DNA from 4 places in the Streptomyces flavusporus genome. Region 4 is predicted to be linked to each of the others. Evidence: riboswitches for the same ligand, from Rfam matches in the RefSeq annotation. Region 4 holds a riboswitch; each other region holds the start of a gene.
The links. A riboswitch is a leader RNA that binds a small molecule or an ion and turns the genes downstream of it on or off. The one in region 4 is predicted to bind cyclic di-AMP.
Positions count from the first base shown of each region.

Region 1: linked by a shared signal. The riboswitch ahead of ACKTSN_RS06550 (M23 family metallopeptidase) and the one ahead of ACKTSN_RS27885 (transglycosylase family protein) in region 4 are both predicted to bind cyclic di-AMP.
Region 2: linked by a shared signal. The riboswitch ahead of ACKTSN_RS18580 (C40 family peptidase) and the one ahead of ACKTSN_RS27885 (transglycosylase family protein) in region 4 are both predicted to bind cyclic di-AMP.
Region 3: linked by a shared signal. The riboswitch ahead of ACKTSN_RS40810 (C40 family peptidase) and the one ahead of ACKTSN_RS27885 (transglycosylase family protein) in region 4 are both predicted to bind cyclic di-AMP.

Region 1 covers NZ_CP176503.1:1,306,219-1,309,693, forward strand. Annotated here, with positions in the region: gene ACKTSN_RS06545 (SGNH/GDSL hydrolase family protein) at 1-124, opposite strand, end outside; gene ACKTSN_RS06550 (M23 family metallopeptidase) at 337-1,353, opposite strand; cyclic di-AMP (ydaO/yuaA leader) riboswitch at 1,356-1,515, opposite strand; gene ACKTSN_RS06555 (alpha-galactosidase) at 1,823-3,475, opposite strand, start outside.
Region 2 covers NZ_CP176503.1:3,943,786-3,947,260, reverse strand. Annotated here, with positions in the region: gene ACKTSN_RS18585 (tellurite resistance/C4-dicarboxylate transporter family protein) at 1-349, opposite strand, end outside; gene ACKTSN_RS18580 (C40 family peptidase) at 609-1,796, opposite strand; cyclic di-AMP (ydaO/yuaA leader) riboswitch at 1,805-1,976, opposite strand; gene pcrA (DNA helicase PcrA) at 2,283-3,475, shown strand, end outside.
Region 3 covers NZ_CP176503.1:8,672,588-8,676,062, forward strand. Annotated here, with positions in the region: gene ACKTSN_RS40800 (helix-turn-helix domain-containing protein) at 1-653, opposite strand, end outside; gene ACKTSN_RS40805 (ATP-binding protein) at 866-1,324, shown strand; gene ACKTSN_RS40810 (C40 family peptidase) at 1,482-1,955, opposite strand; cyclic di-AMP (ydaO/yuaA leader) riboswitch at 1,960-2,149, opposite strand; gene ACKTSN_RS40815 (hypothetical protein) at 2,499-2,807, opposite strand; gene ACKTSN_RS40820 (ATP-dependent Clp protease proteolytic subunit) at 2,815-3,450, opposite strand.
Region 4 covers NZ_CP176503.1:5,879,697-5,883,171, forward strand. Annotated here, with positions in the region: gene ACKTSN_RS27875 (cytochrome P450 family protein) at 1-227, shown strand, start outside; gene ACKTSN_RS27880 (transglycosylase family protein) at 430-1,428, shown strand; cyclic di-AMP (ydaO/yuaA leader) riboswitch at 1,611-1,779, shown strand; gene ACKTSN_RS27885 (transglycosylase family protein) at 1,784-2,479, shown strand; gene eno (phosphopyruvate hydratase) at 2,834-3,475, shown strand, end outside.

The DNA of each region.
Region 1 (3,475 bases), 4.6 Mb from region 4:
CGGCTCGGCGGTCCGCGAGCAGTACGGCGAAGCGGTCGGCCCAGCCGACGAACGCCCCGCCGGGGCCGGGGTCGCCTACGCCCTCGGTGAAGCTGTCCCCCACCGCCACGTACGACCCGATCACTGATCTGCTGTCATTCTTCGAATCGTCTGCCACGTCGGGACATGATTCCGCGTCGAATGTGACCTACGCGACCGTAGGAAGGGGTTGACGGTCGGTGAGATAAGCCACTGCCAAAGGATTGGTCAATTGCGGAATAACCCCTGCGTCCGCACACACCGAAGGCCGGACCCGGGGATCGGGGTCCGGCCTTCGGTGTGTGCGAGGCGCGTGCGTCAGCCGACGGAGACTCCGTGCGAGCGGAGGTACGCGACCGGGTCCACGTCCGAGCCGTAGTCCGGAGTGGTGCGAATCTCGAAGTGCAGGTGCGGGCCGGTCGAGTTGCCGGTCGAACCCGAGAAGCCGATCTGCTGGCCCGCGGTCACGGTCTGGCCGCTGGAGACGGACAACGAGGACAAGTGGGCGTACTGGGCGTAGTAGCCGTCGGCCAGCTTGATGACGACCTGGTTGCCGTACGCACCGGCCCAGCCCGCGGAGACGACCGTGCCGGCGCCCACGGCCTTGAGCGGGGTGCCCGTCGGGGTGACGAAGTCGACGCCGGTGTGGTAGCCGCTGGACCACATGCTGCCCGCCACCTTGTAGGCGGTGCTGACGGCGGCGCTGTCCACGGGGGCGGAGAAGCCGGTGGAGGTGCCGGCGGCGGTCTGGGCGGCCGTCGACGCGTTCGACGAGGAGGACTCGGCGGACGACGACTGGTCGGACGACTTCGCCGAGGACTCCGTCGAGTTCGACGACTCCGACGACTTCGACGACTTCGACGCCTCGGAGGACTCAGACGACTCCGACGAAGAGGAGGAAGGAGACGAAGGGGACGACGGCTTGTCCGTGCTCGCCGCGGCCTTCTTGCCGATCGTGAGCTTCAGGCCGGGGTGGATCAGCGACGGGTTGTCGCCGACGACCTCACGGTTGTCCTGGTAGAGCTTCTGCCAGCCACCGCTGACGTTCTGCTCCTCGGCGATCTTCGCAAGGTAGTCGCCGACCTTCACCGAATAGGTCTTCACACCGGCGTTCTTCGCGGCGGACTTCTTTTCGGCGGCCTTCTTCTGAGTGGCGGCCTTCTCTGCGGCGACCGACTGAACGGCGCTTTCCGGAGCGGACTGCGCAGTGGCGGCATGGGCGCCGGTGGCCCCCATCAGCGGGAGGGCGAGTGCGGCGCCACCGGTTCCGGCAATGGCGATGGAACGGGTGAAACGCTGGATCTTCGGACGGCGGTGCTTACCCTTCGCGGGCATGGCGAATTCCTCTCCGGCGCCTGCGAGGTGAGCTGTCGGGTGCGGGCTGGAGATGCCCGGCCGCGCCGAAACGCGGCTGTACCCCTAGCCGTTCCGGAGACCGGAACAGGCATTTGTACCTGTGGGTCCCCCGCTCCTGCCGTACACGGGTGAGTTTGCGCGGGCACCGGGCGGCGGCAGGATTAGGCGTCCGCCCGGATCGGTGTGGAACGTAAGCGACCGAGACGCAACGGGACAAGCAAGAGGTTCCGCGCGAACGCCTACTTCTTGATCAGTTCACCGAATTCACGGTCACCCTCCGTGAATTCCGGAAACGTCACATTCCGCAAATGCCCTTGAAAAGCGCTTGAATTACGTGGACATGACGGGCGACTCACGGTCACGGATATGACGCTGCTCACGTGACGTCGCTCCAGGTTCCTTTATTCCCGACCGAGTTGGAATGAAGAGGTCAATTCGGACAGAAGAGTCAGATGCGGCGCAGTCGGAGAACCGTCGCATCGAGGTCACCCCGCAGTCCGGTGCGCAGTCCGTGGTGCAGCAGCACGGCACCCCGGTGCACTTCGCCCGTTTCGCGGCATTCGTACGACGCGGTGGGGTCGAGACCGCGCAGCCGCAGCGCCGGGACGGGTTCCCCGTAGCTCTGCGCCTGAAGCCATGCGAGTACGACGGCCTCGTCGCCACGTACGTACTGGACGGCGCTCAGCCCACCCCGTGGCGGCCGCAGCCGGTGGAGGTCCCCGCGCTGCACGAGTGGCCGGATCTCCTTGTAGAGCGCCACCCAGTCCCGGGCCTCCGCGAGTTCCTCGTCGGCCCACCGGGTGAGGTCGCCCCCGACGCCGAGCACCCCGGCCATGGCACTGACGAAGCGGAAGCGCAGCGAGCTGATCCGGCCGTTGAGCTGGGTGTTGGGACTGTCGGTGACCCAGGCGGCCATCATGCGCGCGGGGTGGATCTGACTGAAGCCGTCCTGGATGGCGAGCCGATCGAGCGGATCGGTGTTGTCGGAGGCCCACACCTGGTCGGTACGGCTCATCACACCGAGGTCGATGCGACCGCCGCCACCCGAGCAGGACTCGAAGGCGACACCGGGGTGGGCCGCCCGCAGCCGGTCCAACAGGGCGTACACGGCGCGCACATGGTCGACCCACAGTCGCTGCGGATATGGCTCACCGGGCCAGCCGGCATCGGTGAAGCAACGGTTGAAGTCCCACTTGACGTAGTCGATCGGGGCGCTGGACAGGAGCCCGTGCAGCTGCTCCCAGAGGTAGTCCTGCACATTCTCCCGCGCGAGGTTCAATACGAGCTGATTGCGAAGTTCTGTCCGCTTTCTCCCGGGTTGGAACTGCACCCAGTCCGGGTGGGCGCGGTACAGCTCGCTGTCGGGATTGACCATCTCGGGCTCGACCCAGATCCCGAACTGCATCCCGAGGGCGTGCACGTCGTCGGCGAGCGGCTTGAGTCCGGTCGGGAAGCGGTCGGGGTTGGGTGTCCAGTCGCCGAGCCCGGCGCGGTCGCTGGTGCGGGTCCCGAACCAGCCGTCGTCGACCACGAACAGCTCGACGCCGATCGCCGCGGCCCGCCGGGCGAGCGCCCGCTGCTGCTCCTCGCTGATGTCGAACTCGGTGGCCTCCCAGGAGTTGAACAGCACCGGCCGGTCCCGCTCGGCGTCCGGAATGACGTACGCCCGCTGGTAGGCGTGCCAGGCGCGGCTGGCACCGCCGAAGCCGCCGTCGCTCCAGAGGCCGGCGAAGACAGGGGTGGTGAAGGACTCCCCCGCCGCCAGCCGCAGCAGGCCGGAGTCGTCGTAGCCGGCTCCGCCGGTGATCTGCACGCGCGCGTCCGGCAGTTGTGCGACGGCGATCCGCCACGAGCCCGACCAGGCGAGGGCGCAGCCGTAGACCTCGCCGCGCTCCTCGGTCGCGTCGGTGTCCAGCGCCACCCACGGCAGATGCTGGTGGCCGGTGTGTCCGCGGCGGCTGCCGATCACCTTCTCACCGTAGGTGAGGGGGAAGCGCACGAGCCGGGACTCCGCGGCCCAGCGGCCGTGCAGCTGGGACAGCCGCCATGCGTCGCGGTCCGGCAGGGTCCAGGTCGCGGAGTCGGCACGCAGCAGCTCGGC
Region 2 (3,475 bases), 1.9 Mb from region 4:
ACAGCACCGGCCACAGCAGCGTCGCCAGCGCCAGCAGCGCCGCGGCCAGGGGCTGCCGGTCCAGCGCGGAGAAACGGGTCCCCAGCACGGCGGTCGCGGCGACGGCGGTGAGCACCGCAGGCGTTCCCGCCTCCGTCATCCAGCGCTCCCGCTGCCGCAGCAGCCGTGTGACGAAGTCCGCCGCCAGGGCCAGCCATGCCGCGCAGGCCGCCACGAGGAGGATCCGGGACAGGACCTCGTAGCCCGTCAGGTGCAGGGCGACCGAGACGATGCCGGTCGCCATGACGGCGGCCCCGGCCGCCGGCGGATGCTGCGCCCACCAGGCGCGGAGGGGGGAGGAGCCGGGCATGCGCCGATGCTAAGGAGCCCCGCGCGCCGCGCGAGCGGGCCACGCGCGCAGGCACGTGGAAAACCACGCGGGCGCGCGGCAACGGGCTCACACCGAGCGTGCGCCGTTTCGGCGGGCGCGCGAGCCTGCAGGCGCCTCTCGTACGCGCCTGCCCGACAGCACCCCCCACGCGCGCGTGCCTGCGTAAACCCGCCACGCGCGCGTGCCCACGGAAGCCTCCCCGGGGCGTGCCATCCGGCCCGCCCCTTGCCTCCGCCCCTCAGGCCGGTCGTACCACGCTGTGGATGGACGACTCCCCGTCGTAGTAGATCGACTCCTCGCGCACGTACGCGCCGGGCTTCGGGGCGTGGATCATCATGCCGTTGCCGATGTAGATGCCGACGTGGGTGACGTCGTCGTAGAAGAAGACCAGGTCGCCGGGCTGGGCGGCCGCGAGGGAGACCGTGGTGCCCGCGTTCACCTGGTCGTAGGTGGTGCGCGGGAGGGAGACGCCGGCGGCCTTCCACGCGCCCTGGGTGAGGCCGGAGCAGTCGTAGGAGTCGGGGCCGGTCGCGCCCCAGACGTACGGCTTGCCGATCTGCGCGCGGGAGAAGGCGAGCGCCTTCTCGGCCTTGGTGGCGTACGAGGAGTCGGGGGCGGAGGTGCCGGAGCCCGTCTCGGTCCCTGTGCCCGTATCCGTGGAGGAGCCGCTTCCGGTCTCCTCCTGCTGCGCGGCGGCCTCCTGGCGCTGCCGCTCCTCCTCTGCCTGCTGCCTGGCGAGCTCCGCGGCCTTGCGCTCGGCCTCCTCCTGCTTCTTCTTCTCGATCGCCGCCAGCCGCGCCTTCTCCTCGGCGGTCAGTTGCGACAGCAGTTCGCGCGCGTCGGCGAGCTTCTTCTGGACGGTGGCCTTGGCCGTCTTCAGATCGCTCTGCGACTCCGTGAGCGTCTCGAGGCTCTCGGTGGCCTCCTGGCGCTTCTCCATCGTCGCGGACTGCTGGGTGAAGTAGTCGTCGACCGCGTCCTTCTGACGGCTGGTCAGCCTGCCCATCAGCTGGGTCTGGTCGAAGTAGTCCTGCGGCGAGTCCGCGAGCAGGAAGGTCGCGGTGTCGGGGGCGGAGGCGCCGGTCCGGTACTGCGCCGCCGCGTACGAGCCCAGCTCCTCGCGTGCCTCGTTGAGCTTCTGGGTGCGCTGGGCGACGTCGTCGAGGAGGGTGTCGACCTGCTTGCGCTGTTTCGCGGTCTTCTCTTTGGCTGCGTTGTACTTCTCGGTCGCCGACTCCGCCTGGCGGTAGAGGTCGTCGACCTTCTTCTCGACTTCTTCGAGGCTCGGCTTGTCGTCGGCCGAGGGGGTGGCATTGGCCGTCTGGGAGAGCAGGGCCACAGACGTGAGGGCAGCCGTGGCAAGCGCGGGGGTCCGTATGCCTGCGACGCGCGCGCCCGTGGGACGCGACTTGCGGTGCGACGCCAAGGGAGGCGACTCCTTCCATGGGCCGCCTACCGGGTTAGCTGTCGGGTTCGGGCGGGTGGTTCGGAAGGGTTGCCCTACGGTCCCCTCCCGGGAAGGGAGTTGGACCGATTCACCCCAGAGTCGGTTGGGTCCCCGGCTCCGGCAGCCACGGGGGCGCACCGGACTCGGCGGAGGCCGTGCGGCCCGGCGACGTTCGCCGGTGGGGGTCGTACGGCCTGCCCGGCACGGTAGCCAACTCGTGTGGTGTGTGTGAAGGTTGGTGGGTGATATGCCCGATACATTTTCGTGACCTCCAGTCAGTGGTCGCGGGTGGTAGTGGGGTGGGCTCGGAGAGTAAGCCGATGTGGGGTGGGTAGGGATGGAAGGTTGTCGGCCGCTGCAGCCGATGTGATTCCGGCCTCACCGCCAAGATCGACGGTATTCCGGCCGGGGATGTTCTCGGGGCGGCCGCGGGTTGTCAGTGGGGCGCCCTAGACTCGGAGAGCGATGAGCAGCCTCTTTGACGACAGCTTCCTGGCGGACCTCCAGGCCCCGCGGGCCCACGAGGAGCACCCGCCGCCGCCCGAGGACGATCACGTTCCGGAGTCGATCCCGGACGATCTGTTCGGCGGGAAGTTCGACGTGCCCCCGGACCGGGACGCGTACTACCGTGACGGCGCCGCGCGTCCGGCCGTGGACACGGCAGCGCTCCTGGAGGGGCTGAACGACAACCAGCGCGCCGCCGTCGTCCACTCCGGCTCCCCCCTGCTCATCGTGGCCGGCGCCGGCTCCGGCAAGACCCGCGTGCTCACCCATCGCATCGCCCACCTCCTCGCCGAGCGGGGCGTGCACCCGGGCCAGATCCTCGCGATCACCTTCACCAACAAGGCCGCCGGCGAGATGAAGGAGCGCGTCGAGCAACTCGTCGGCCCGCGCGCGAACGCGATGTGGGTCATGACCTTCCACAGCGCGTGCGTGCGCATCCTGCGCCGGGAGAGCAAGAAGCTCGGCTTCACGTCGTCGTTCTCGATCTATGACGCCGCCGACAGCAAGCGCCTCATGGCCCTGGTCTGCCGCGACCTGGACCTCGACCCCAAGCGCTACCCGCCCAAGTCCTTCAGCGCCAAGATCAGCAACCTCAAGAACGAGCTGATCGACGAGGAGGACTTCGCCGCCCAGGCCACCGACGGCTTCGAGAAGACCCTCGCCCAGGCCTACGCCCTGTACCAGTCGCGACTGCGCGAGGCGAACGCCCTCGACTTCGACGACCTGATCATGACGACGGTCAATCTGCTCCGCGCCTTCCCGGATGTCGCCGAGCACTACCGCCGCCGCTTCCGCCATGTACTGGTCGACGAGTACCAGGACACCAACCACGCCCAGTACGCCCTCGTACGCGAACTCGTCGGCACCGGCGAGCACGTACCACCCGGCGAGGGCGACCTGCCACCCGCCGAGCTGTGCGTGGTGGGTGACGCCGACCAGTCGATCTACGCCTTCCGCGGGGCGACCATCCGCAACATCCTCCAGTTCGAGGAGGACTACCCGGACGCGACGACGATCCTGCTGGAGCAGAACTACCGCTCCACCCAGACGATCCTCTCCGCCGCCAACGCCGTCATCGAGCGCAACGAGTCCCGCCGCCCGAAGAACCTCTGGACCAACGCGGGCGCGGGCGCGCGCATCACCGGCTATGTCGC
Region 3 (3,475 bases), 2.8 Mb from region 4:
CCGATGTGGGCTCCGGCCGCGAACGGCAACACCTGGAGTCGCACTTGGGGCAGCCGGGCCGCCTCCACCAGCCGCTCCAGCTGCCGGGCCATGACATCCGGTCCGCCGACCTCCCGGCGCAGCACCGTCTCGTCCAGTACGGCGCTCAGCGCCAGGGGTGGCTGCGAACGCAGCACGTCCTGCCGGGCCAGGCGTACCTCCACCAGGGCGTCGAGCCGGTCCTCGTCCAGGCCCTCCACCGCGGCCCGGGTCACCGCACGCGCGTACTCGGGCGTCTGGAGCAGCCCGGGGACGACGGAGGTCTCCAGTGTGCGCATCGCGCTCGCCTGGGACTCCAGGCTGATGAAGTCCCGGTAGGTGGGCGGCAGCACCCCGCGGTAGGCGTGCCACCAGTGGTCCCGGCCGTGGCCGCCGGAGTCCGCCAACGTCATGAGCACTTCGCGGAGTTGGGAGTCCGTCACCCGGTAGGCATCCAGGAGTAACCGCACGTCGGCCGGTTTCACCCCGCTCGCGCCGGTCTCGACCCGGCTCACCTTCGACTGGTGCCAGCCCACGAGCCGGGCCGCCTCGCCGCTCGTGAGGCCGGCGCGGCTGCGCAGTGTGCGCAATTCGGCACCAAGTTTCCGACGGCGCACCGCGGGGCCGTGCTGCATGGGAGACTCCTTACTCCTTCTGAGCCGCCCAAATACGGTCTGCCGTCGCAGAGTTCACCGCTTCGAGCGACAGATATATGCATATCTTGGTGGATCGCCACTGTGACCGGCGCGGTAGTGGCAGTCTGGCGACGAAGCACCAGTCCGGGACCGTACTCGAACCATCCGCTCCGTGTCGGACTGCGGTCCCGTGGGAAAGGGACGACCTCGCCATGGCAGACCATCTGGAAGCATCCGTCACTCTGCCGAGCGATCCAGCCTCGGTCTCCGCGGCTCGCGGCTACGTGGTCAGCACCCTCGCGGAGTGGGGCCTGGCGCCGGACAGTGAGGTGGCCGACACCATCCGGCTCATCGTCTCCGAACTCGCCACCAACGCCGTACAGCACACCTTCGGCCAGTCACCCACCTTCACGGTGGACATCGAACTCGACCGCGACGAACAGCTGCGCATCGGCGTGACCGACAGTCACCCGCGCTTCCCCAAGCGGTTGCCGGCCGCCGTTCAGCAGGACAACGGCCGCGGCATGGTCATCATCCGCTGGCTGACCAACGAGTGCGGGGGGCGGCTGCGGGTGCGTCCCACCCGCGAGGGCGGCAAGACGGTCTCCGTCGAACTGCCGTGGACCGTTCCCGCGCGGCCGGTGCCGGCGGCGGGGCCGCAGGAGCCGTAGGGCGCGTCCACCAGGCAGCGCAGTGCGCCGCCCGTGCCCGGGTGCGTCATGGACGGCGCGGGCGGTCCCGGCCCTGCTCCAGGTGCAGGGCGGGCCGGGGCGCACGGGCGGGGCGGTGGCGATGCGTCAGGGCACCGCCGCCACCGCGCCCCAGGGGTCAGGAGACCCGGCCGTACCAGACGCTCCTCGTCCAGATCTTCTGCAGCCTGACCACGTCCCCGGTCTTCGGAGCGTGCCAGATCTTCCCCTTTCCGGCGTAGATCCCGACGTGGTAGACGCTGGACCCCGAGTGGAAGAACACGAGATCGCCGGCCTTGCGGTTCTTGGCCGAGATGTGGCGGGTCTTGTTGTACTGCTGGGCAGCCGTACGAGGCAGCTTCTTGCCGGCCTTCTTGTACGAGTACAGCGTGAGCCCGGAGCAGTCGAACCTGCGCGGCCCGGTGGCGCCCCACGCGTACGGGGAGCCCTTCTTCGACGCCGCGATCTGCAGCGCCTTGTGCGCCGGCGAGGCGGCAGCGGCCTCGGAGGCGACACCCGGAACCACGACGGAGCCGCCCACCGCGGCCAGGGTGAGGGCCGAGGCCGTACCGGCCCGGGCCATGAGTGACGGGACACGATTGAGCGCTGTCATTGCGCAACCCTTCGTCAGCCGCCTGTGAAGGATGACCTGTCGGATTCGGGCTGGCGAAGTGGCCCGGCCGCGTCATCGCGGCTTCACCCCAAGGGCTGCTCGGAACATGCGCTCCGGCGACCCGTCGTGCCTGGGTCCTCCACTCCTGCCGATCCACTCCTGTCGACCCGTCATCCGGGCGGCGGCAGGACTCGGCGTCCGCCCGGATCGCCCCGCCGCCGCGGCGGGGTCTTGTCGTCGTCACGGATCTTGACTCACGAATGTCCGAAAATCCCAACGGAACCGGGGTTTGTGTTGTTACTCACCACTCACCCGTTCGGGTGGACAGCCTGCTGTTCGAGCGGATGTCAAGGGTGCTGCGAGCCCCCGGACCAGCGCTGGAATGCTCTATTCCGCCCCGGAGGCATGTCTGTTGCGCAAGTGCAGCGGCTCCAAAAAAGTATGCTCGGATACTCCGGGCGGGGGTACGCCTTTTGGTCCGTTTCAACTCCGGCCCGGAGACGGCATCTTGAGGGTTGACGAGCCGGGCCGACTGGGGGTGCGTCAACTGTCGGAGCGCGGTGGAACGATGACCCGCGCCGTGCGGCGTTCGCCGTCCAGGACGCGCAGCGCCCGCGCGAGGGTCGGGGCGTGCAGCTCGGTCTCGCCCCGCTGGTGCATCAGTGCGAGCGCGTCGCGCAGTTCGACGGCCTTGCGCACCAGCGCCTGGGCGGCGCGCAGTCCACGGTAGGTGTCCCCTTCGTGGGCCGGATTGATCCGGCCGAGCAGGTCCACCACGTCCAGGTAACGGTCGATCACCTCGCCCTCGGCGCGGGTCAGTGCGGGCAGCGGCGGAAGTTCCGGTGGCAGCATCCGCGGCTCACTTCGCGCCGGACGCGGTGCGCGAGGCCTTGCGGCTGGGGATGATCCGGTCGATCAGGCCGTACTCCAGCGCCTCCTGGGCGGTGAGGATCTTGTCCCGCTCGATGTCCGCGCCGACCTGCTCCGGAGTCCGCCCCGTGTGCCGTACGAGCATCTCCTCCAGGCGGGCCCGGACGCGGGCCAACTCCTCGGCCTGGATGGCGAGATCGCTGGCCTGTCCCTCGATCGGCTCGGGCAGGCTCGGCTGACGGACCGCCACCCGGGCGCCGGGCAGCGCGTATCGCTTGCCCGGCGTGCCGGCGGCCAGCAGGACCGCGGCGGACGATCCGGCCTGCCCGAGGCAGATCGTCTCCACGTCGCAGCCCACGAACCGCATCGTGTCGTACACGGCCGACATGGCGCTGAACGAGCCGCCGGGGGAGTTGATGTACAGCGAGATGTCCCGGTCCGGGTCCTGGTACTCGAGGTGCATGAACTGCGCCATCACGTCGTTCGCCGACGTGTCGTCGATCGGCGTCCCGAGGAAGACGATCCGTTCCTCCAGCAGCTTCGAGTACGGATCCATCGTCTTGTGCCCGTAGCTCGTGCGTTCGGTGAACTCGGGCAGGGCGTGACGGGCGGACGGTCGGGTCATGGCGAACCCCCTCCTCGCGGCGGAA
Region 4 (3,475 bases):
TCGACCTCGCCCGCCGTGACAACCAGCACCTCGGCTACGGGCACGGCATCCACTACTGCCTCGGCGCGCCGCTCGCCCGCCTGGAGGGGCAGACCGCCCTCGCGACCCTCCTCACCCGCCTCCCGGACCTCCGACTGGCCGTGGACCCCGGCGAGTTGCGATGGCGCGGCGGCCTCATCATGCGCGGACTGCGCACGCTGCCTGTGGAGTTCACTCCCATCTCGTAAACCGGCCCCCCGGCCCCGGATTCGACTGGAACCCTCCACTCCGGCACCGAAAACGTGACACGACCTCAACTCTGTGATCTTCACGTGATCTGTGCGGCATTAACTTGTGACAAGTGATCGACTGCCGATACGTTCACCCAGCAGCGCGACGTCGAACACCACCCGCCGCGCCGGTCACTGCTGTCTCGCGAAAGGTCCCCGCATGCTCTCCGGGAACGGTCGTCACCGTCGCCCCCGTCAGGCTCCGGCTCTCGTTGTCGCGGCCGGCGTGACCGGGTCCGCCATCGCCATCCCACTCCTCGGCGCCACCGGCGCGAGCGCGGCCAGCGGCACGACGTGGGACCGGGTGGCGGAGTGTGAGAGCGGCGGCTCCTGGAGCGCCAACGCGGGCGACGGGTACTACGGAGGACTGCAGTTGTCCCAGGAGAACTGGGAGCGGTACGGCGGCCTCACGTACGCGGCCAGAGCCGACCAGGCCAGCCGTTCGCAGCAGATAGCCGTCGCCGAGCGGCTCCTCGCGGACCAGGGCGTGGGCGCATGGGGCACCTGCGGGCTCACCGCCGGTCTCGACGCCGACAAGGATTCGGCCGACGTGGACACGGGTGTGGCCGGTGACACCTCGTCGGACACTTCCGAGAGCCTGCGCAACTCGCTCGGCTTGTCCAACTCGTCCGGTTCCTCCAGCTCACCCGATTCATCTGATTCGGCAGAGTCTTCGCCTGAATCCACCGAGCCGTCCCCTTCATCTGGCTCGTCATCGAATGCGGCGGACGGTTCCGCGAGCCCGACGCCCGCCGGCTCCACCTCGGACAACTCGCAGGGATCCGACAGCTCGCCCACAGTCACCCCAAAGGCAACGGACTCGGACAACTCGGGGCAGAGTGAAGGCGATTCCGGTCTGATCGACACCGGTACGGGCAAGCATCGCGGCGACAGCGCCGACGAGGATGCCGCCGGCGCTCGTACGACCGAGTCCTCGGGTCGCCACGCCTCGCGCGACAGCGCCTTCGCGCGCGATGTCGCCGACGGGTCGTACACCGTGCGCGAGGGGGACAGTCTCTGGGGTATCGCCGACTCCCATGGCGTCCAAGGGGGATGGTCCGTGCTGTATGCGGACAACAAGGAGATCGTCGGCGCCGACCCCAACCACATCATCCCCGGTCAGACGCTGGATGTCGGGGGCGAACCGGGCGAAAAGTAGCGGGAGTTCACGTCATACTTCGCGCCTAATGTCCTGTTTGGTGAAAGTGTGGGATGAGTCTCAGAGGCCCTGATTCTCTTTGAAATTCCGCCAATCGCGTGTCTACGGTCATGACCGCTCGCCAACGCGAGCCCCGGCTGCCGCAACGCCGAATCCTGCCAGCGGCCGTTCGGGAACAGTCGTCGCGTCAAGCGCCGTAGGCAGGAGCGGGGGACCCAAGGTAAGCGCCGCACCGGACAGTTGAGCCGGTACGGCTTGGGGTGAAGTCACGCCTCTCCACAGGGGCGTGGCCGGGCAACTCAACCGGCCCGAACCCGACAGCTCACCTCGCAGGCGTCGGTGAGGGGATCCATCCATGCTGTTTTCCAGCAAGGGCAAGCACCGTCGTCCGTCCAAGGCTGCTCGCGTCATAGCCGTCGTCGGCGTCACCGGCGCCGCCGCCGTCGCGGCCCCGCTGATGGCGGCCGGCAGCGCCTCCGCCGCCACCACCTCCGAGTGGGACGCCGTCGCCCAGTGCGAGTCGGGCGGCAACTGGTCCATCAACACCGGCAACGGCTACTACGGCGGTCTGCAGTTCTCCGCCTCCACCTGGGCCGCGTACGGCGGCACGCAGTACGCCGCCACGGCCGACCAGGCCACCAAGGAGCAGCAGATCCAGATCGCCGAGAAGGTGCTCGCGGGTCAGGGCAAGGGTGCCTGGCCGCACTGCGGCACGGGCCTGTCGAACGCCACGTACACCGGCGGTGGCGCGAGCGACTCCTCCTCGGAGGGCTCCTCGCAGAGCGGCACCGAGACCACCACCCGCTCGACCGAGCAGCAGCCGGCCTCCCGTTCGCAGGAGCGCCCGGCGCAGAAGACCGTCACCACCCCGACCGGTGAGAAGGTCGAGAAGGGTGACGGCGAGTACAAGGTCGTCACCGGCGACACCCTCAGCACCATCGCCGCGGAGCACGACGTCAAGGGCGGCTGGGAGAAGCTGTTCCAGCTGAACAAGGGCATCGTCGAGGACGCCGACCTCATCTACCCGGGTCAGCAGCTGCACCTGAAGTGATCCGGATCCACCCGGGTCGGCAGCTTCGCCTGACCTGAAGTGATCCGGGCTTCGCAGACCCCCGTGAGGGTCCCCCGTCCCCACAGGCCCCCGCCCCGGTGCGTGTTCCCCCGTACGCGCCGGGGCGGGGCTTTTGTGTCACCGCTCGTGCCTCGTTCTTCGCTCGGGGCCCTCGTTCTTCGCTCGGGCCCTCATTCTTGAGGAACCGTCTTTGTTCCGTTCGGAAACAATTTACGATCGGTTTCGTCCACGGGGTGGGCGACCGGCTGGCCGATCCCACGGAGCCGGTTAGGCTCATCTCGCAGAGCCGCTGCGGTCCTGCTAAACCGCGTCACATCCACGAAGGAGATGCTCGTGCCGTCCATCGACGTCGTCGTAGCCCGGGAAATCCTGGACTCCCGAGGCAACCCCACGGTCGAGGTCGAGGTCGGCCTCGACGACGGCAGCACGGGTCGTGCCGCCGTCCCGTCCGGCGCCTCCACGGGCGCCTTCGAGGCCATCGAGCTCCGCGACGGCGACCCCAACCGCTACCAGGGCAAGGGCGTCGAGAAGGCCGTCCTGGCCGTCATCGAGCAGATCGGCCCTGAGCTGGTCGGCTACGACGCCACCGAGCAGCGTCTGATCGACCAGGCGATGTTCGACCTGGACGCCACCGACAACAAGGGCTCCCTCGGCGCCAACGCCATCCTCGGCGTCTCGCTCGCCGTCGCGCACGCCGCCTCCGAGGCCAGCGACCTGCCGCTCTTCCGCTACCTGGGCGGCCCGAACGCGCACCTGCTGCCGGTGCCGATGATGAACATCCTGAACGGCGGCTCGCACGCCGACTCCAACGTGGACATCCAGGAGTTCATGATCGCCCCGATCGGCGCGGAGTCCTTCTCCGAGGCCCTGCGCTGGGGCACCGAGGTCTACCACACCCTCAAGAAGGTCCTGAAGAGCAAGGGCCTGGCCACCGGCCTCGGCGACGAGGGCGGCTTCGCCCCGAACCTCGGCTCC